Regions from separate parts of the Brevibacillus sp. AG162 genome, predicted to be linked through region 2. Evidence: predicted binding sites of a transcription regulator. Region 2 holds the regulator's gene; each other region holds the start of a gene.
The links. The regulator CtsR, encoded in region 2, represses protease genes until heat stress. The targets are predictions, from matches to a motif close to ATGGTCAATAAAGGTCAAACA.
Positions count from the first base shown of each region.

Region 1: a site for CtsR is predicted at 3,824-3,844, ahead of FB479_RS17835 (ATP-dependent Clp protease ATP-binding subunit). Genes of this name have one in related genera too.
Region 3: a site for CtsR is predicted at 2,148-2,168, ahead of clpP (ATP-dependent Clp endopeptidase proteolytic subunit ClpP). Genes of this name have one in related genera too.

Region 1 is NZ_VFNO01000005.1:333,330-339,329, reverse strand. Features, by position in the region: gene nfi (deoxyribonuclease V) at 1-369, opposite strand, end outside; gene rbsK (ribokinase) at 538-1,440, shown strand; gene FB479_RS17850 (cupin domain-containing protein) at 1,451-1,813, shown strand; gene FB479_RS17845 (TetR/AcrR family transcriptional regulator) at 1,966-2,562, shown strand; gene FB479_RS17840 (MFS transporter) at 2,627-3,766, shown strand; gene FB479_RS17835 (ATP-dependent Clp protease ATP-binding subunit) at 3,885-6,000, shown strand, end outside.
Region 2 is NZ_VFNO01000017.1:56,269-62,268, forward strand. Features, by position in the region: gene radA (DNA repair protein RadA) at 1-380, opposite strand, end outside; gene FB479_RS30085 (ATP-dependent Clp protease ATP-binding subunit) at 484-2,934, opposite strand; gene mcsB (protein-arginine kinase McsB) at 3,001-4,074, opposite strand; gene mcsA (protein-arginine kinase activator protein McsA) at 4,094-4,612, opposite strand; gene FB479_RS30100 (CtsR family transcriptional regulator) at 4,629-5,093, opposite strand; gene FB479_RS30105 (HAD hydrolase-like protein) at 5,282-5,968, opposite strand; gene FB479_RS30110 (MGDG synthase family glycosyltransferase) at 5,998-6,000, opposite strand, start outside.
Region 3 is NZ_VFNO01000008.1:245,914-251,913, reverse strand. Features, by position in the region: gene whiA (DNA-binding protein WhiA) at 1-575, shown strand, start outside; gene FB479_RS22755 (HPr family phosphocarrier protein) at 625-882, shown strand; gene FB479_RS22750 (hypothetical protein) at 1,011-1,193, shown strand; gene FB479_RS22745 (H-type small acid-soluble spore protein) at 1,208-1,393, shown strand; gene clpP (ATP-dependent Clp endopeptidase proteolytic subunit ClpP) at 1,506-2,102, opposite strand; gene FB479_RS22735 (hypothetical protein) at 2,240-2,461, opposite strand; gene FB479_RS22730 (copper amine oxidase N-terminal domain-containing protein) at 2,676-3,143, shown strand; gene FB479_RS22725 (branched-chain amino acid ABC transporter substrate-binding protein) at 3,359-4,594, shown strand; gene FB479_RS22720 (DUF4023 domain-containing protein) at 4,847-4,981, opposite strand; gene FB479_RS22715 (PAS domain-containing sensor histidine kinase) at 5,017-6,000, opposite strand, start outside.

The DNA.
Region 1 (6,000 bases), on a different contig from region 2:
TAGTCCGAATCTTCGCGGGTGAGCGATTCCTTGCCCATCGCAGACGACGAGCTGCGGTGTTGTTTTTAGCTCCTGGAATGCACGTACCAGTGGAGGCAGCTCTCGAAAAGAGAACAAGCCGGGAATATAGGGGAACTCAACGGTGTCTTGAATAACGACAGATTCGACGACTTGCAGGGAAGTGGGGTCGAGGATTACGACACCAGCAACTAACAAATCAGACTCGGCATGATAGGCGACATCTACTCCAGCGATAAAGCGTACGTCCGCTAGTTGATCTTCTTTTTTCACTTGCTGGGCTAGTTGTCGCTGTAAGTTGATAGCCTCTTGCTCATCAATGTTCCAAGGATGTTGGATAATCGGCTCCATCTGGTTACCTCCGGATGATAGAAGATTTGTTCATTATATCCAAAGGAGGCGCTGTGCTCCAAGTCTTGGGAACAATCCTTTAGAAAATACGTTGACTTCTCGGATGAAAAGCACTATTTTGTAACCGACCGAATCATCATGTTCGAGATGGAACGAGGAGGGCTCGTTGTGAAAATCGCAGTAGTAGGAAGCATCAATATGGATCTCGTAACCCATGTACATCATTTGCCCAAAGCAGGAGAAACGATCACAAGCCATCACTTCGAGCTGATCCCGGGTGGAAAGGGAGCGAATCAGGCAGTAGCGGCATCTCGCCTAGGTGCGCATGTCTCCATGATTGGAATGGTAGGAGAAGATGAGAACGGCCAGGTCATGGTCAAAGGGCTAACGGATGCGCACGTTCACATAGAAGGGATTAAACGCTCGGGTACGACAGGCATGGCTTTTATCAATGTCAGTGATGATGGGGAAAACAACATCGTGCTCGTTCCGGGTGCGAATGCGCTCGTCAGTACGGAGCATATTGCAGACAATCTGTCTATTTTAAAGGACAGCGACGTCGTATTGCTCCAACTGGAAATCCCGATGAATGTCGTGGAATATACAGCCAAAGAGGCTGCTCGACTCGGCAAGCTGGTCATTTTAAATCCGGCACCTGCACGCGAGCTATCCAGTGAACTATTAACCCATGTACATACCCTAACCCCAAATGAAACAGAGCTTTCTATTCTCACGGGAATGCCCGTATCCACGATTGACGAAGTGCATGCCGCAGCCAAAAAGCTTTTGTCTGGCGGACCAAAGCGCGTCATCGTGACGTTGGGGGAAAAGGGCGCTCTCTTAGTAACCTCCGATGAGGCGACCCACATCCCGGCTTTCCGCGTAGAGCCAGTGGATACAACTGCGGCAGGCGATTCCTTTACGGCAGCATTTGCGGTTGGGATCACACAAGGAATGACAGAAACGGAAGCGGCCACTTTTGCCAGCAAAGTAGCAGCGATTGTCGTTACAAGGAATGGTGCGCAACCATCCCTGCCTACGTTCGATGAAGTACAAGCATACTCTTTTTAATGGGGGGAGAATAATGATGAAGGTCAATTTAGCTGAAAAGTTTTCGTTATTCCATGAGCATTGGAATCCCAAAATTGCAGGAGAACTTAATGATTCCTATGTAAAGCTAGCGAAATTAAAAGGAGAGTTTGTCTGGCATCAGCATGAAAATGAGGATGAGATGTTCTTAGTTGTGAAAGGGCAACTGCTTATTAAGTTTCGTGATAAAGATGTTTGGTTAAACGAAGGGGAATTTCTCATTGTTCCAAAAGGTGTAGAGCATATGCCGGTTGCAGAGGAAGAGGTTCATGTATTGTTGCTTGAACCAAAGACGACGCTGAATACTGGCGATCAAGTAAACGAAAAAACAGTAACAGATTTAGAGACGATATAATCCATGATCAAGCCTATTTTGAGAGATGATTTTCAAAATGGGCTTTTTCTATATGCATGGATGGATTACAGTTGCAGACATCTCATTTGTTGACCGATCGGTACATAATGTGTAAAATTTCCATAACAGTTGGAAACGAAGGGAGGATTCCGTTGAGCAAACGCGGCAGACCTCGTGATTTTGATTACACTTCTATCGTAGATGTGGCCATGAAAACATTTTGGTCAAAAGGCTACAATGGTTGTTCTACGCATGATTTATGCAGTGATACTGGACTAGGAAAAGGCAGCTTGTACAATACGTTTGGCAGCAAGCAGGACCTGTATCTAGCAGTGGTGGAACACTATCACGAAACGGGTATTCGTGAACAGCGGGCATTATTGGAAAGTCCGGGTTCCGTGAAAGAACGGTTGCAAAATTTTTTAGCTTGGGCATTGGTGGAAGACTTTGAATCAACGAATCCAAAGGGATGTTTGTTGATCAATGCGGGATTGGAACGGGCAAAAGACGAACCCAAGATTGAAGAAATCGTCTCCAGACATGTTGAACTTCTAAAGCAAGCCATGGAAAAAGTGATGGAGGAAGGCTTGCAAACGGGCGAAATCCCCCAAAAACGATCTGCTGTGGATTTGGCAAGCCTATTTTTAAGCAGCTACTACGGCTTCCGTGTGTTGAATACATCTACACAAAATCGGACATTGGCTGAACAAATCATGAGTGGCACCATGGAATCTATCTTCGGCGCGTAATGCGCTCTTTTTTTGAGTGATTTTTGTACCGATTGTTACAATAATGAGCGAGGGGTGTTCCTTCATGCCGTCGATGATTTATTTGTTAGCGGTAGCAATTTTTGCGATGACGACTTCTGAATTTATGGTGGCCGGGATGATGAATGAGCTTGCCGATGATTTCGGTGTATCGATTCCCTCCATCGGGTATTTCATTACGGCGTATGCGGGTGCAATGGTGATAGGAGGCCCGATCCTAACAGCAACTCTCCTGCACATTCGCCGAAAACAAGCGCTGCTTTCATTGGTTGCCGTCTTCTTTATTGGTCAAGCGTTAGGAGCAATGGCTTGGAATTACGAGTCGATGATGCTTGCGCGTATCCTAACGGGTATCGCTTCATCCGCAGCGTTTGGCATCTCCGTCAGTATTTCAGCCAGCTTGGTTCCCCCTCATTCACGGGGAAAGGCAGCTTCGATTGTTTTGGCAGGCTTAATGATTGCTACTGTCATCGGACTCCCTCTGACAACCGTGATTGCACAATATTTCGGCTGGAGAATGAGCTTTTGGGCTGTTGCAGTAGTCGTATTGCTATCAGGGATCTTGATTCAATGGTTGCTCCCTTCCTCCGCACAAAAGGACCAGATGAATGGAAAGGATGAGCTTGCCAGTTTTCAAAATCCGCACCTTTGGGCCGCGTATGCAACGAGTATGCTGATCATTGGCGGTACCTTCGCAGCGTTTAGTTATTTTACTCCGATTCTTACGGATGTAACGGCATTTTCGGCTGCGAGCATCCCGTATTTGCTTGCGCTTTATGGGATCGCGACCGTGATCGGAAATATCGTGATTGGCAGATTTGCTGATCGTTTCACCATGCGAATCCTTGTAACGGGATTAAGCATGCTCGTAGCGGCATTGGTTCTGTTTGCCGTAGGCGCCGAAAATAAATGGATCGCTGTGCTGTCCATTGTTCTGATTGGGTTGACGGGCGTAGCGATGAATCCGGCCATGATCGCACGCGTCATGAATACAGCAGGCAGTGGGACGATGGTAAACACTGTGCATACTTCCTTTATTACATTGGGTGTTGCGATTGGATCTTCCTTAGGGGGGATCGGGATCAGCAGTGGCTATGGGCTTGTTTCACCATTGTGGGTAGGTGCTTGTTTAGCTGGTATTGGGTTACTTTCAATCGTTCCCTATCTGCAAAAGAGCAAAGTGTAAAAAACCATACAATCCCTCTTGAAAGTCAAAAAAGGTCAAACTATAATAAAGTCAACGAAGGTCAGGGAAGGTCAAAGATCTTCTGAATTCCAAAACAACGCTTTTGGGGGGATTGAATATGCATTGTGAAATCTGCAAACAACGAGAAGCAACTGTGACTGTTCATATACGTGTACAAAATCAGCAACAAAAATACGATCTGTGCCAGGATTGCAAAACAAAGCTGACCAACAAAATGGGAGTAGGGATGGGCTTTAGTCCTTTCTCCTCCTTCTCTGGACTGGATGAGTTCCTGCAAGGCTTTGCCCAAGGCCGGGTGAATCCGGGCAAATCGTCCAGCCAACCGCAGCCACAAGCACCAGAGCGTGGCGGAGGCATCCTCGATGACCTGGGCCGTAATCTAAACGATGCGGCGCGTGCCGGACTGATTGATCCTGTGATTGGACGCGAACAGGAAATTGAGCGTGTCATTGAGATTTTGAACCGACGCAACAAGAACAATCCGGTTCTGATCGGGGAGCCAGGGGTCGGGAAGACAGCGATTGCGGAGGGGCTCGCCCTGCGTATTACGGAAGGGCAAGTACCGACCAAGCTGAAAAACAAGCAGGTGTACATTTTAGATGTCGCCTCTCTGGTTGCAGGAACGGGAATTCGTGGACAGTTCGAGGAAAAAATGAAGCAAGTGATTGCCGAGCTGCAAAAACGCAAAAACGTCATCCTGTTTGTTGATGAGATTCATCTTCTGGTGGGAGCAGGCTCAGCGGAAGGATCAATGGATGCTGGGAACATCCTGAAGCCTGCACTGGCTCGCGGTGAGTTGCAGCTGATTGGGGCAACTACGTTAAAAGAGTATCGCGTGATTGAAAAAGACGCTGCTCTGGAGCGCCGCCTGCAGCCAGTCATGGTCAAGGAACCAACCGTAGAACAAGCCATCGAGATTTTGAAAGGATTGCGTCCGAAATACGAAGCATTCCACCAAGTCGCTTACTCGGATGATGTCATTCGTGCCTGCGTGGAATACTCCCATCGTTATATTCAGGATCGCTTCTTGCCTGACAAGGCGATTGACCTCATGGATGAAGTGGGCTCGCGTTTGAACCTGCGATCCTCCGCAGTTGATACGGCAGAGCTGCATGAGCGGCTGGCGCAAATCAATCAGGAGAAAAAGGAAGCAACGGAGCAAGAGGCCTACGAACGAGCTGCCCGTCTGAGAGACGAGGAAGCGGGTATTCTAGAGAAGCTGGATCAGATCGAGGGCAAGGAGCAACGCGTTCAGGTTGACGTCACGGACATTCAAGCCTTGATCGAGCAAAAGACTGGGATTCCTGTTACGAAGCTGCAAAGTGATGAGCAGATGAAAATGAAAAACCTGGCAGCTCATTTGGAAGCAAAAGTCATTGGTCAATCCGAGGCGGTCACACAAGTAGCGAAGGCGATTCGACGCAGTCGTGCAGGTCTGAAACCGAAAAACAGACCGATTGCTTCCTTCCTGTTCGTCGGTCCGACTGGCGTAGGGAAAACAGAGCTGTCCAAAGCGCTGGCAGAGGAGCTGTTTGGTACCCGCGATTCCATGATCCGCCTCGATATGAGCGAGTACATGGAGAAGCACTCGGTATCCAAATTGATTGGTTCTCCTCCTGGCTACGTCGGGCATGAAGAAGCAGGTCAGCTGACAGAGCGCGTACGCCGCAACCCGTACAGCATTATCCTGCTGGATGAGATCGAAAAAGCACACCCGGACGTGATGCACATGTTCCTGCAAATTCTGGAGGATGGTCGTCTGACAGACAGTCAGGGTCGTACAGTGAATTTTAAGGAGACGGTCATCATTGCGACTAGCAATGCCGGTGTGAGCGAGCGTAAAATCTCCGTTGGCTTTGGAGCACAAGCACCCGAACCTGCAACCGTGCTGGATTCTTTGGGAGCGTACTTCAAGCCGGAGTTCCTGAACCGCTTCGACTCGATCATTTCCTTTGCCCATCTGGGAAAACAGGATTTGGTCAAAATCGTCGATCTGCTGCTGCAAGATGTCATGGGCAATCTGTCTGAGCAAGGAATGGAGATCAGCGTGACAGATGCCGCAAAAGAAAAGCTGGCTGAGCTGGGCTACAACCCTTCCTTCGGGGCACGTCCATTGCGTCGCGTGATTCAGCAATACGTCGAGGATGGCATTGCGGATTTGGTGATGGAAGAAGACAATGTAACAGCCATGGTCATTGATGTAGAAGATGATG
Region 2 (6,000 bases):
GATTCCTCTCCAGATACATAGAGAACTTTCGCCCCTTGATGAGCCAAGGCAAAAGATGTCTGCAAAAGCAATGTCGATTTTCCGATTCCGGGGTCTCCCCCAACCAAAATGAGTGAACCTGGAACAAGTCCTCCACCAAGAACACGATTCAATTCTCCGATCGTCGTATCCATGCGTGGCTCTTCTTCACTGGCTACCTGAGTCAATGGAATCGCAGATTGACGCTGGCCACCGCTCAGCCCTTCGTGACGATGTGCATTTTTTACGGTCACTTCCTCTACCAAAGTGTTCCAGCTGCTGCATCCCGGGCATTTTCCCATCCATTTTGGCGATTCATAGCCACATTCTTGACACGCGTATTTCGTTTTATACTTTGACATAATCGCACCCTCACTTGGTTTCTTTCTCTACTTTTATCATAATTACGCACCCAAAAAAAGAATACCTCCCGAATCAGGAGGCATTCTATTACGTTTCAACAGTTTACGATTTCGTTTTTTCTAGGCGTTTGACAACCAGCTTGCCTTCTTCGGCTTCGATATTGACGGTATCGCCTTTACTGATCGTGCCCTTGAGCAATTCCTCGGACAAATTATCCTCGATGTGGCGCTGGATAGCACGACGCAGAGGACGCGCACCATAAGCCGGATCGAAGCCTTCTTTTGCCAATACTTTCTTGGCTTCTTCGGTCAATTGGAAATCAATGTCTTGCTCTTTCAAACGTTTACGCAGCTCTTCTGTCATGAGAGATACGATTTGCTCGATGTGCTCTTGCTCCAAAGAGTGGAACACGATGACTTCGTCGATACGGTTCAAGAACTCAGGACGGAAGCTCTTCTTCAGCTCATCCATGACTTTGTCCTTCATATCCTGATACTTTCTTTCCGAATCGTTGGTCGTGAAGCCGAGCGTCGTATTTTTCTTGATCATGCTGGCTCCGACGTTGGAAGTCATGATGACAACCGTATTGCGGAAATCAACGGTACGTCCCTTGGAGTCTGTCAGACGACCATCATCCAATACTTGCAAGAGGATGTTGAATACGTCTGGGTGAGCTTTCTCGATTTCGTCCAGCAAAATGACGGAGTAAGGCTTGCGACGCACTTTTTCGGTCAGCTGACCGCCTTCGTCAAAGCCTACGTAGCCAGGAGGGGCCCCTACCAGACGAGCGGTGGAATGCTTCTCCATGTACTCGGACATATCTACACGAATCATGGCATCCTCGTCACCGAAAAGCGTCTCTGCCACAGCACGAGCCAATTCTGTTTTACCCACACCGGTAGGTCCCAGGAAGATAAACGAGCCGATCGGGCGTTTTGGGTCTTTCAGACCAGCACGGGCACGGCGAATCGCACGCGAGATGGATTTGACTGCTTCATCTTGACCAATGACGCGATCGTGCAGAATCTCTTCCATCTTCAATAAGCGCTCTGTTTCTTCTTCCTTCAGCTTCAACACAGGAATACCCGTCCAGCTCGCCACTACTTGTGCGATGTCTTCCGGCGTAACCTCCATGTTCAACTGGCCTTGGCGCTCTTTCCAGTCTTTTTTCGTTTTATCCAGTTCTTCACGCAGTTTTTGCTCCTGATCGCGAAGGGCTGCTGCTTCCTCGAACTCTTGTGATTGTACGGCAGCGTCTTTTTCCTTGCGCACCTCTTCCAGACGTCCCTCCAGCTCTTTGAGGTTTGGTGGAACCGTAAAGGATTGCAAGCGTACCTTGGATGCCGCCTCGTCGACCAGGTCGATAGCCTTGTCAGGCAGGAAGCGTTCCGTAATATAGCGGTCAGACAGTTTTACTGCCTGCTCGATTGCTTCATCGGTAATTTTGACACGATGGTGGGCTTCGTAACGATCACGAAGGCCATGCAGGATACGAATAGCATCCTCCGCTGTCGGTTCATCCACTTGAATCGGTTGGAAACGACGTTCCAATGCCGCGTCTTTTTCGATGTACTTGCGATATTCATCCAGCGTAGTGGCCCCTACGCACTGCAGCTCGCCACGTGCCAGAGCTGGCTTCAAAATGTTGGAGGCATCAATAGCGCCTTCTGCTCCACCGGCACCAATCAAGGTGTGCAGCTCATCAATAAACAGGATGATGTTTCCTGCTTGGCGAATTTCGTCCATGATTTTTTTCAGACGATCTTCGAACTCACCGCGATACTTGGTTCCCGCAACAACGGTTCCCATATCGAGTGTCATAACGCGCTTATCACGAAGGGTCTCCGGAATTTCGTTGTTCACGATTTTTTGGGCAAGACCTTCTGCGATAGCTGTTTTTCCGACGCCAGGCTCCCCAATCAAAACAGGGTTGTTCTTGGTACGTCTGCTAAGTACTTGAATCACACGCTCGATTTCTTTTTGGCGACCGATGACCGGGTCCAGCCCGCCATCACGAGCGATTGCAGTCAGATCCCGAGCCAAACCATCAAGTGTCGGCGTATTCGCCGCTGGATTCCCTCCAGACGGTTGATGAGATGCCATCATTTCCGAGCTGCCAAGAAGCTGGAGCACCTGTTGGCGTGCCTTGTTCAGGCTAACGCCCAGATTGTTCATGATTCTCGCAGCAATGCCTTCTCCTTCACGGATCAAGCCAAGCAGAATATGTTCAGTCCCCACATAGGTATGACCCAGCTTGCGGGCTTCGTCCATCGACAGTTCAATGACCTTTTTGGCGCGAGGTGTATAGTTTGGTGTGTAATTACTACCGGACTGCTCTGTTCCTCGCCCGATTAACGACTCCACTTCACTCTGGATTTTATCGAGGCCAAGCCCAAGTGATTGCAGTGCCTTCGCCGCAATCCCTTCGCCTTCTCGAATGAGTCCCAGCAGCACATGCTCTGTCCCAATATCTTTGTGTCCAAGACGAACCGCCTCTTCCAGGGCAAGCGCCAGTACTTTTTGTGCTCGTTCTGTAAAACGTCCAAACATCATATCGTACACCTCCGTATAACCGTGTTTATTCTCTATATGGTTAACAATTGCGTGATACCATTACGATTACTCTTGTGTTTCTACTACGCGCAGACGTTCGCGGATCAGCCTTGCCCTTCTTTCGTCGCGTTGGTCCGGAGTAAGCTTTTGCCCAGCATGGTGTTGTAAAAAACCAGGCTGTGTCGTGACCAACAGTTCGTTTAGGACCAGCGGAGATACATTTGGAATGATGCCTAGATCAATCCCCAGACGCACATCGGACAGGCGCTGAGCCGCTTCCTTGGACTCTACCGTGCGAGCGTACATCAGGATGCCATACGACCGAAAAATCCGATCCTCCAAAGAAACCCGCGTATGCTCCAGCAAATAAGTACGTGCCACACGCTCTTGCTCAATAATCTGTCTGGCTACACCGTAGAGATTGGAAAGGATATCCGACTCAGACATCCCCAGTGTGACCTGATTGGATAACTGAAAAAGATTCCCTAGAGCTTCGCTGCCTTCTCCGTAAATTCCTCTAACGACTAGACCAACTTGATTAATTGCCTGTAAAATTCTGCTGATCTGCTGCGTCATCACCAAAGCCGGCAAGTGCAGCATCACAGATGCACGAATTCCCGTACCCACATTGGTTGGGCAGCTTGTAAGATAACCTCGTGTTTCGTCGAATGCGTAGTTCAAGTTTTTCTCAAATATGTCGTCTATCTTCGTACCTATTTCCCATGCCTCGTTCAAACGAAACCCGGGTAATAGTACCTGTATTCGAATGTGGTCTTCTTCATTAACCATGATGCTGACGGACTCATCTTCACGAAGCAATACGGCACCTTTGCGAGATTCCTCTGCCAGATGAGGGCTAATCAGATGCTTTTCAACGAGCACGCGTTTTTCTAACGGGTTAATTTGGTCCATATGGATGACCTGAAGCTGATGCCTTTTGCGCATGGCCTCCGAATCGCTTACTTCCGTTACCTTTCTGACGACTTCCTCGCCCTGCGAGTCCGTTGCCAATAACGGAAAGGGGTGCTGGCGCAGGTTACGGGCGATACGCAGCCGTGTACTTATGACAATGTCGGAATCAGGACCTTCTCCTTTCATCCAATTGCTCCACGGGTTTTGCATAAACTGCTTCTGGGACATAACCAGCTAACCTCCCTTGCTACGATTGGGCCATTTTTTGTTCCAGCGCTCGAATTCGATCACGCATCTCTGCTGCCTTCTCGAACTCTTCACTGGCGACATGACTTTGCAGCGCTTGCTTCAGTTGCTCCAGCTCTTTGCGGATCTTCAGTTTGCCACCGGTTCGCTCTGGTACTTTTCCAATATGCTGTGTGTTTCCATGAATCCGGCGGAAAAGTGGGTCCAGTCGATCACCCAAAAAGGTGTAGCAATCACTACAGCCAAATCGGCCGCTTTTACTGAATTGAGCATATGTGAGTCCACATGTTTCGCATTGAAGCGGCTTATTCGTTGCCGTTTCGCGTCCATTCTTTTGCATGGGATCAAATTTTAAAAGTCCTGACAGGAGATTGTTGATGCTGAAGTTGTGAAAGCCGGTAAAGACGTCCCCTTTTTCATGAGCACACTGCTCGCAAATATGGTATTCGGTTTTTTCGCCATTGACGATTTTCGTCAAATGAAGTGTCGCCGGTCGTTTTCCGCATTCCTCACAGTTCATAACATCCTACCTCCTTTTACTTCAACAAGATTGCTGCGATCATCTGCTTTAAAATATTTGCCCGCAAACGATCCCGCAATTCAGCTTCTAGGGTCAATACGTTTCGCGAGGTAGCGATTTTCATCAAGGTGGCTTCTCTGATGTTGACTAAACCTTCCTCCAATAGTCTTTCTACGATCGCATTTCCTACGCTCTGACTGATGCTCTCACCAATCAGTTCTTCTGTTAACAATTCCTGCAAGCGTGCTTTGCTGACAATCTGCACCTTGCGGATGCGAATATACCCGCCGCCCCCGCGCTTACTCTCTACGATGTAACCTTTTTGAACGGTAAAGCGCGTATTGATGACGTAATTGATCTGAGACGGCACACATTGAAAATGGTCGGCAAGCTCACTACGCTGAATCTCGATCGATCCATTGGGACTGTTTGTAATGATGCTTTTCAAGTGATGTTCAATGATGTCCGAGATATTACGCAAGTCATCGCCTCCTATTCCTCTGTGTTTGTTCTTATGAGGTTACCTATTGACTTTGACTATCTTTGACGTTAATTATAATGGGTTTAGTGCGTGCCCGCAAGTGTCCCTTACACATTCTAGTGTGGGCAAAAGAGGGTCGCTTGAAACTTGGGCATGATCAACAAAAAAACCACTCCCTGAGGAATGGTTTATGTTTGCTCTTGTGTATTGGTGTCGATTGCTGGCAAATGATTCAGTAGCTGAGAGAAGCTGGTGATGATGACATCTGCCCCATCAAGCTCGCCCGGTTTGGCAAAACCAAAGTCGCATCCAATGGTAAATAAACCGTTTGTCTTACCTGCTTCCACATCGGAGTGACGATCTCCTACCATGATGGCCTGCCCGATTTTGTAATCAGACAACAATTTGGCAACCAGGTCATTTTTGGAATGCGTACGGAAACGGCCAGCTGAGTACAGATCAGTCATCAGCGGCTTTAACTCGTATTCCTGACAAATGGCATCGATGTACTCTCCCTGCCCATTGCTTGCTACAAATAAAGCAAATCCTTTTTCATGCAGCTTTTCTAAGGTTGATATTACATCCGGATATAGCTCGGTCACTCGTTCTTTGAGTAACTGGATTTCATTGTCTAGCAAGAAGTCGTCTGCTGAGCGAATGGCTTCCTCACTCGCGCCCGGCAACAATTTGTCCCAGATCTGCTCGATTGTCATTCCCAGTACATTGATCAGTTCACGTTCGTCAGGGGTTTCCCCTTGCCATAGCCCTTTTTGACGAAGCTGGTCAAACGTTCGAATAAATGCAGGGGTCGACAGCTTTTCTGTTTGCAGCAACGTGCCATCCATATCAAATAATATGGCGAATGGTACAGTCATAGGTTCCTCCATTTTGTCTGGCTAGGCAGCTA
Region 3 (6,000 bases), on a different contig from region 2:
CTGCTTATTTGCGGGGTGCTTTTTTGGCGGGGGGATCTGTAAATCATCCAGAGGCATCCAGCTACCATCTGGAGATTTTCACTTCCTATCAGGATTTTTGCGAAGCATTGACCAAGATCGCCAATCGGTATAAACTAAATGCCAAGTGCATCGAGCGGAAAAAAGGGTATGTTCTCTATATCAAAGAAGGCGAAAAGATTACAGAGTTTTTGAGCTTGATAGGGGCTCATCAGGCGCTTCTGTATTTCGAGGACGTCCGAATCGTAAAGGACATGCGGAACTCGGTAAACCGTTTACACAATTGTGAAATCGCCAACATAAACAAAACGGTGAATGCAGCCACGAGACAAATGGAAAATATTCAGCTCATCGATCAAGAGATGGGATTGGAGAATTTGCCAAAACGTCTGCGTGAGGTCGCGGAGCTTCGAGTGGCTCATCCTGACATCAATTTGAAAGAATTGGGCGAGATGGTGCCAAGCGGAGTAGTAAGCAAATCGGGCATTAACCACCGCTTGCGAAAAATTAACGAAATCGCTGACAAAATACGAGAAAAACAAAATATTTCGATGTAGATGCATGATATACTAAAGGATAATAGTCTACAAGTAAGGAGGTCCATTCATGGTTCAACAGCAGGTCGTGGTTCAGTTAAAGACCGGTTTGCAAGCTCGTCCAGCAGCCTTTTTCGTACAGGAAGCTAACCGTTTTGCATCGGAAGTATTCGTTGAAAAAGGCAACAAGAAGGTCAATGCGAAAAGCATCATGGGTATCATGAGCCTCGCAATCAGTTCTGGAACGGAAATTACCATTTTGGCAGAAGGGCCGGATGCCTCCCAGGCAGTCACCAGCCTTACGAATTTGGTAAGCAAGGAAGAATAGAGTCACGAGAGACACTTTTCCCTTTTAGGGAGGTGTCTTTTTTTGTTGGTCATCTTGATGAATATGTATCAATTCACTTCGGGCAGGGCATTTCTAACCATGTATATTGCATGAAGGAGGGATGAGACATGAGTAACCGTGATAAGTGTTACGAAGGCCGCGATTGTTATGATATGGACATTGATCGGATGGTGAACGAGGGACTGGGGGGCGGAGTTGTTTCCGACCAAAACGGCCTGATTGAAGAAACGTCTGTAGACACGATGACAGGGGCTACATCAGCCAAGCAAGTCCTTGACGATGACCAGTAGAGGGGGAGCCGCTTATGAATGTAACGAGAGCACAATCCATCATGAAATCCGACGACCATATCAAGGTAGAGTACGAGGGACAAGCTGTTTGGATCGATGCTGTAGACGAAAAAACCTCGACAGCACGTGTGCATGACGAAAAAAATCCAGCACATAGCCAGACTGTCTACGTCAGTCAGTTAATGGAAGTATCACAATGACCCATCGAAAAAGCCGAGCAAACGAAGGGAAGCCCTTGGGGTTTGCTCGGCATACAAAAGAACACTCGGCCAGTAGTCCAGGCACGAGTGCTTCTTTTTTACTACGTATCGCTTATTTTTTGGAAGACGGTTCGGAAGTGATGACTTTGTCAATCAATCCATACTCTACTGCTTCTGCGGCAGAGAGGAAGTTGTCGCGATCGGTATCCTTTTGGATGCGCTCCAAAGGCTGTCCAGTGCGATCAGCCAGGATGGTGTTCAGATGATCACGCATCTTCAAAATACGTTTTGCGGCAATCTCAATGTCGCTCGCTTGTCCTTGGGCACCACCCAATGGTTGGTGGATCATGACTTCACTGTTTGGCAGAGCAAAACGCTTGCCTTTTGCCCCAGCAGCCAGCAGGAATGCTCCCATCGAAGCAGCCATTCCGATACAAATGGTGGATACATCAGGCTTGATGAAGTGCATAGTATCGTAAATCGCCATACCAGCAGTAATAGAACCGCCTGGGCTGTTTATGTACAAGTGAATGTCTTTCTCCGGATCTTCCGCCTGAAGGAACAACAACTGTGCCACAACGATATTGGCTACGGTGTCGTTGATTGGGGTTCCCAGAAAGATGATGCGGTCTTTGAGCAGGCGGGAATAAATGTCGTAAGCACGTTCCCCGCGGTTTGTCTGTTCAATGACGGTTGGAATTAAATTCATATGCATCTAGTCTTCCTCCTCTCTTTGTAACAATATCATACACAAAAGGTCAATGAAGGTCAAACACATAAGTGCGCTCCCTCACTACCATGTTTGCCAATTTCCCTCTGTCTAAACCTACTCGAAAAAGAAAACATTCATTCCTTGGAATTCTCATCGGCTTCGGTCAAATCGACGGCGAGTTTCAGCGTGGCTTTCATCTTTTTTCCCTTGATGATCGTATACTCATCGACTTGTTTGGCTTGCAATTGATTGATGGCTTCCGCTAGCTCCTGTTGGTCTTTGTATGGTTCAATGGTCAATAAGCATTCTTCGTCACTGGCCTCTTGATAAATGAGAAAAAAACGTTCCCCTGCCATGGCAAACCTCACTTTCGAAAGTTATCCACAATGTTATACACAGGTTGTGCACAAAAACATTTGTTCGCGGGATATTTATTTTTTCATTAGTCTGGTCATGTTTGGCGAGAGAATTACATAGGAAATGTATGGGATAAAAAAGAAGGAAAAAGTTGATTTGTGTCGAACATTACAAAATTGGAATTCATTTCATGATATTTGAGGGGTGTTCATTATGCTTCGCAAGTTTTCGACAATGATGCTGACAGCGGCTCTTCTAACAGGAAGTGTAGCGGCAACGGCTGCGTTTGCCCAAACTGCTCCTGCTCCTGTACAGCAACAAAAAATCAAGGTTCAGCTAAACGGCAAGGAGTTCCCATTCCCACAAGAAATCGTTACTGAAAATGGTGTTGCGTATGTGAATGCGAGCACATTGGCGATTGCTTTGGGTGGTTCCGCAGCTTGGGATAGCACGACCAAATCTCTGCTGGTTGCCAAAGACAACACGTACGCTCTGCGTATGTACGAAAACAAAAACTTTGCTTATAAAAACGGCAAAGAAACCAGTGTAGCAAATCCGCCACGTCCAGTGACCGGAGCAGTACTCGTTCCTCTCGTATTTATTGCCCAAGAATTGGGTGCAAAAGTAGAGTACGATGCAAAAACGCTCACTTACAAGCTGAGCATTCCAATTAATTCCTAAAAATGAATGGAACTTCTCATCAAGATAGCCACTTCTATGCGTAGAAGTGGCTATCTGCCTCAATACTACACGTGTACGCCTCTATTAGCAGACAGCGATAGAGGCTTTTTGATTGATTCTTCTTTTAATCATTTCTATTGCAAATTTTCTAAAATATCCTACAATAAGATTGTGATTCATAGTTTGCTCATAAATAAAGAGGGGGATGTTTTGCTATGAAAAAACAGAAATCATTGTCGATACTGGCTGCAACATTTGCTTTGAGCACATTGCTCGCAGGCTGCGGTGGAGGTACAGGGACTGGTGGACAAAGCGCGACACCACAGCCGAGCAATAATAGCGGAGGAAGCACGGGCGGTGCAAGCGGAGCAACTGAGAAGCTCGTGATTGCTGTCGTTGGTCCGATGTCTGGTCAGTACTCCGATTACGGAAGCACAGCAAAAGCTGGTGCTGAATATGCGTTGAAAGAAAAGGCGGAGGCATTCAAAGCACTTGGCTTTGACGTTCAATTGTCCGCTCAAGACGACCAAGCTGACCCGAAACAAGGGGTAGCAGTCGCGCAAATGTTGATTTCGAATCCTGATGTAGTCGGGGTGGTAGGCCATGCTACAACAGGTGCTTCGATTACAGCAGCAGCGCAATACGAGCAAGAGAAGCTTGTGATGGTATCTCCTTCCGCAACGGGATCAGATTTGACTGAGCAAGGCAAGAAGATCGTACACCGCATTTGTGCGCGTGATGATCAGCAAGGCTCCAAGGCTGCTATTTTTGCCAAAAATCAGTTGAATGTAAAAACGGCTTTCGTCATGCATGACAAGGCTGCTTATGGACAAGGTCTTGCGGAAGAAGTGAAAAAGCAATTTGAAAAAGACGGTGTACAAGTTCTCGGCTTTGAAGGGGTAACGGCAGGCGAGAAGGATTATAGTGCGATCATCACCCAAATCCTTGCGAAAAATCCAGAGATGATCTACTTCGGTGGATACTACTCTGATGCAGGGATCATTGTGAAGCAAGCACGTGAAAAAGGCTTCAAAGGTGTCTTCATGGGTGGCGATGGCTACGACTCCGCTGACATGGTGAAAATTGCTGGTGCGGAAAATGCCAATAACGTAGTCTTTACTTCTACTGTAGGCGATATTGGTGCTACCGAAGACGGCAAGAAATGGATCACAGACTTCGAGAGCGCGACAGGCAACAAAGTTGGGATTTTCACTTCGTTTGGCTATGACTCCATGGGTGTTATGCTGAACGGACTGGAAGAAGCGATCAAAGCAAACGGCGGCAAAAAGCCAACTCGTGAACAAGTGCTGGAAGCTGTTCACAAAACCAAAGATTACAAAGGCAAATTCGTCAACGTAACATTCAATGATAAAGGCGATAACGACTTTGCTTCCGTATACGTGTACAAGTATGAGGACGGAAAGAAAGTATTTATGGGTGAAGCGAAGTAATTCTTCATTAGGAATAAGCCGTCTGGGACATACTAGGTTTGGCATGAATACCAGAATGAAAAGGAAGGGATTCTAATGTCAAACAATCGAAATACGAAGAATGGCGGCAATCAAGGACACAGCAGCAAGACGCAAGGCACCCAGAAGCAAAAGTCCGAAAGAGATCGTAACCTGAATAAGCAAGATCCGCAATAACAATGACAAAAGCCCACCCGTTTGAGCCAAAGGAGCTCGCGGGAGGGCTTTTGCTTGTTAAATGCCTTGCTTGCTGGGCAAACGCTTTTCGGGATGACCGTAGCCTTGATGTTGTCTGCTTCGCAGATTTTTCGCTTGGGATTCGCGAATTTTGGCCACGAACTCACTCGTGCTCATTTTGGTGAAATCCATAGGGCACCTCCACTGATGATGGGATGTACACCTTTCTAGGATGACCCAATTTGGTCCTGTACAATCGGAAGTGTAATCTCTACTACTGTACCTTCGTGCTCCCTGCTTTTAATTTCCAGGCTGCCGTTGTGGTCTTTCATGATTTTGCTGCTGATCATGAGGCCGAGGCCAGTTCCGTTTTCTTTTGTCGTGAAAAAGGGGGCGCCCAGCTTGTGAATCATTTCTTCAGAGATTCCACAGCCAGTATCCGTGAGCGTAATGAGCACCTGATGATTGTCTTTTAAAGTGGTGGCAATCAGAACTTCACCATGTCCGTCGATCGCTTCAATGGCATTTTTAATGATGTTGATAAAGACCTGCTTGAGCTGGTTTTCTTCTCCCGCAATGATCGGATAGTAAGCGAATGCGGTACGGAAATCGATGTTTTTCAAATTTGCTTCTGACCTCAATAGTGCCAAGACGCTTTCAAGCAAAGGGATGAGCGGAAGAGGCTTGATTTGAATGCTATGTGGCTTTGCCAAGACTAGCAATTCACTCACAATAAAATTGATCCGGTCCAGTTCAGAGAGCATGATGTCGGCGTACTGCTGGTTATCATTCATGCTCGGATAAAGAAATTGGATGAAGCCCTTCAAAGATGTGAGCGGATTGCGAATCTCATGGGCGATTCCAGCAGCCAGTTCCCCAATCACGGACAGCTTCTCAGCCTTCCGTAATAATTCCTCGTTATTTCGGCGTTCTGTAATATCCCGCGATACGATGATAAAGCCGTCACAATCTCCCGTTTTTGTCAGGATAGGGGTACCCTTTGATTCGAGAACGATCCATTTGTTATTTTTTGTTTGGAAACGAAACTCGCATATTTTTGGTTCTTGGCTCGCCAGCAAATGATGAAAGTGGTCAATGACAGTTTGCCGATCTTCTGGATGAATCTCGGCAAAGGTGAGCTGACGGCAATTTTCACTCGTTTCGATTACGCGTGAATGCGAAGGGGAGAGATAGAGGATATCCCCGTTTTT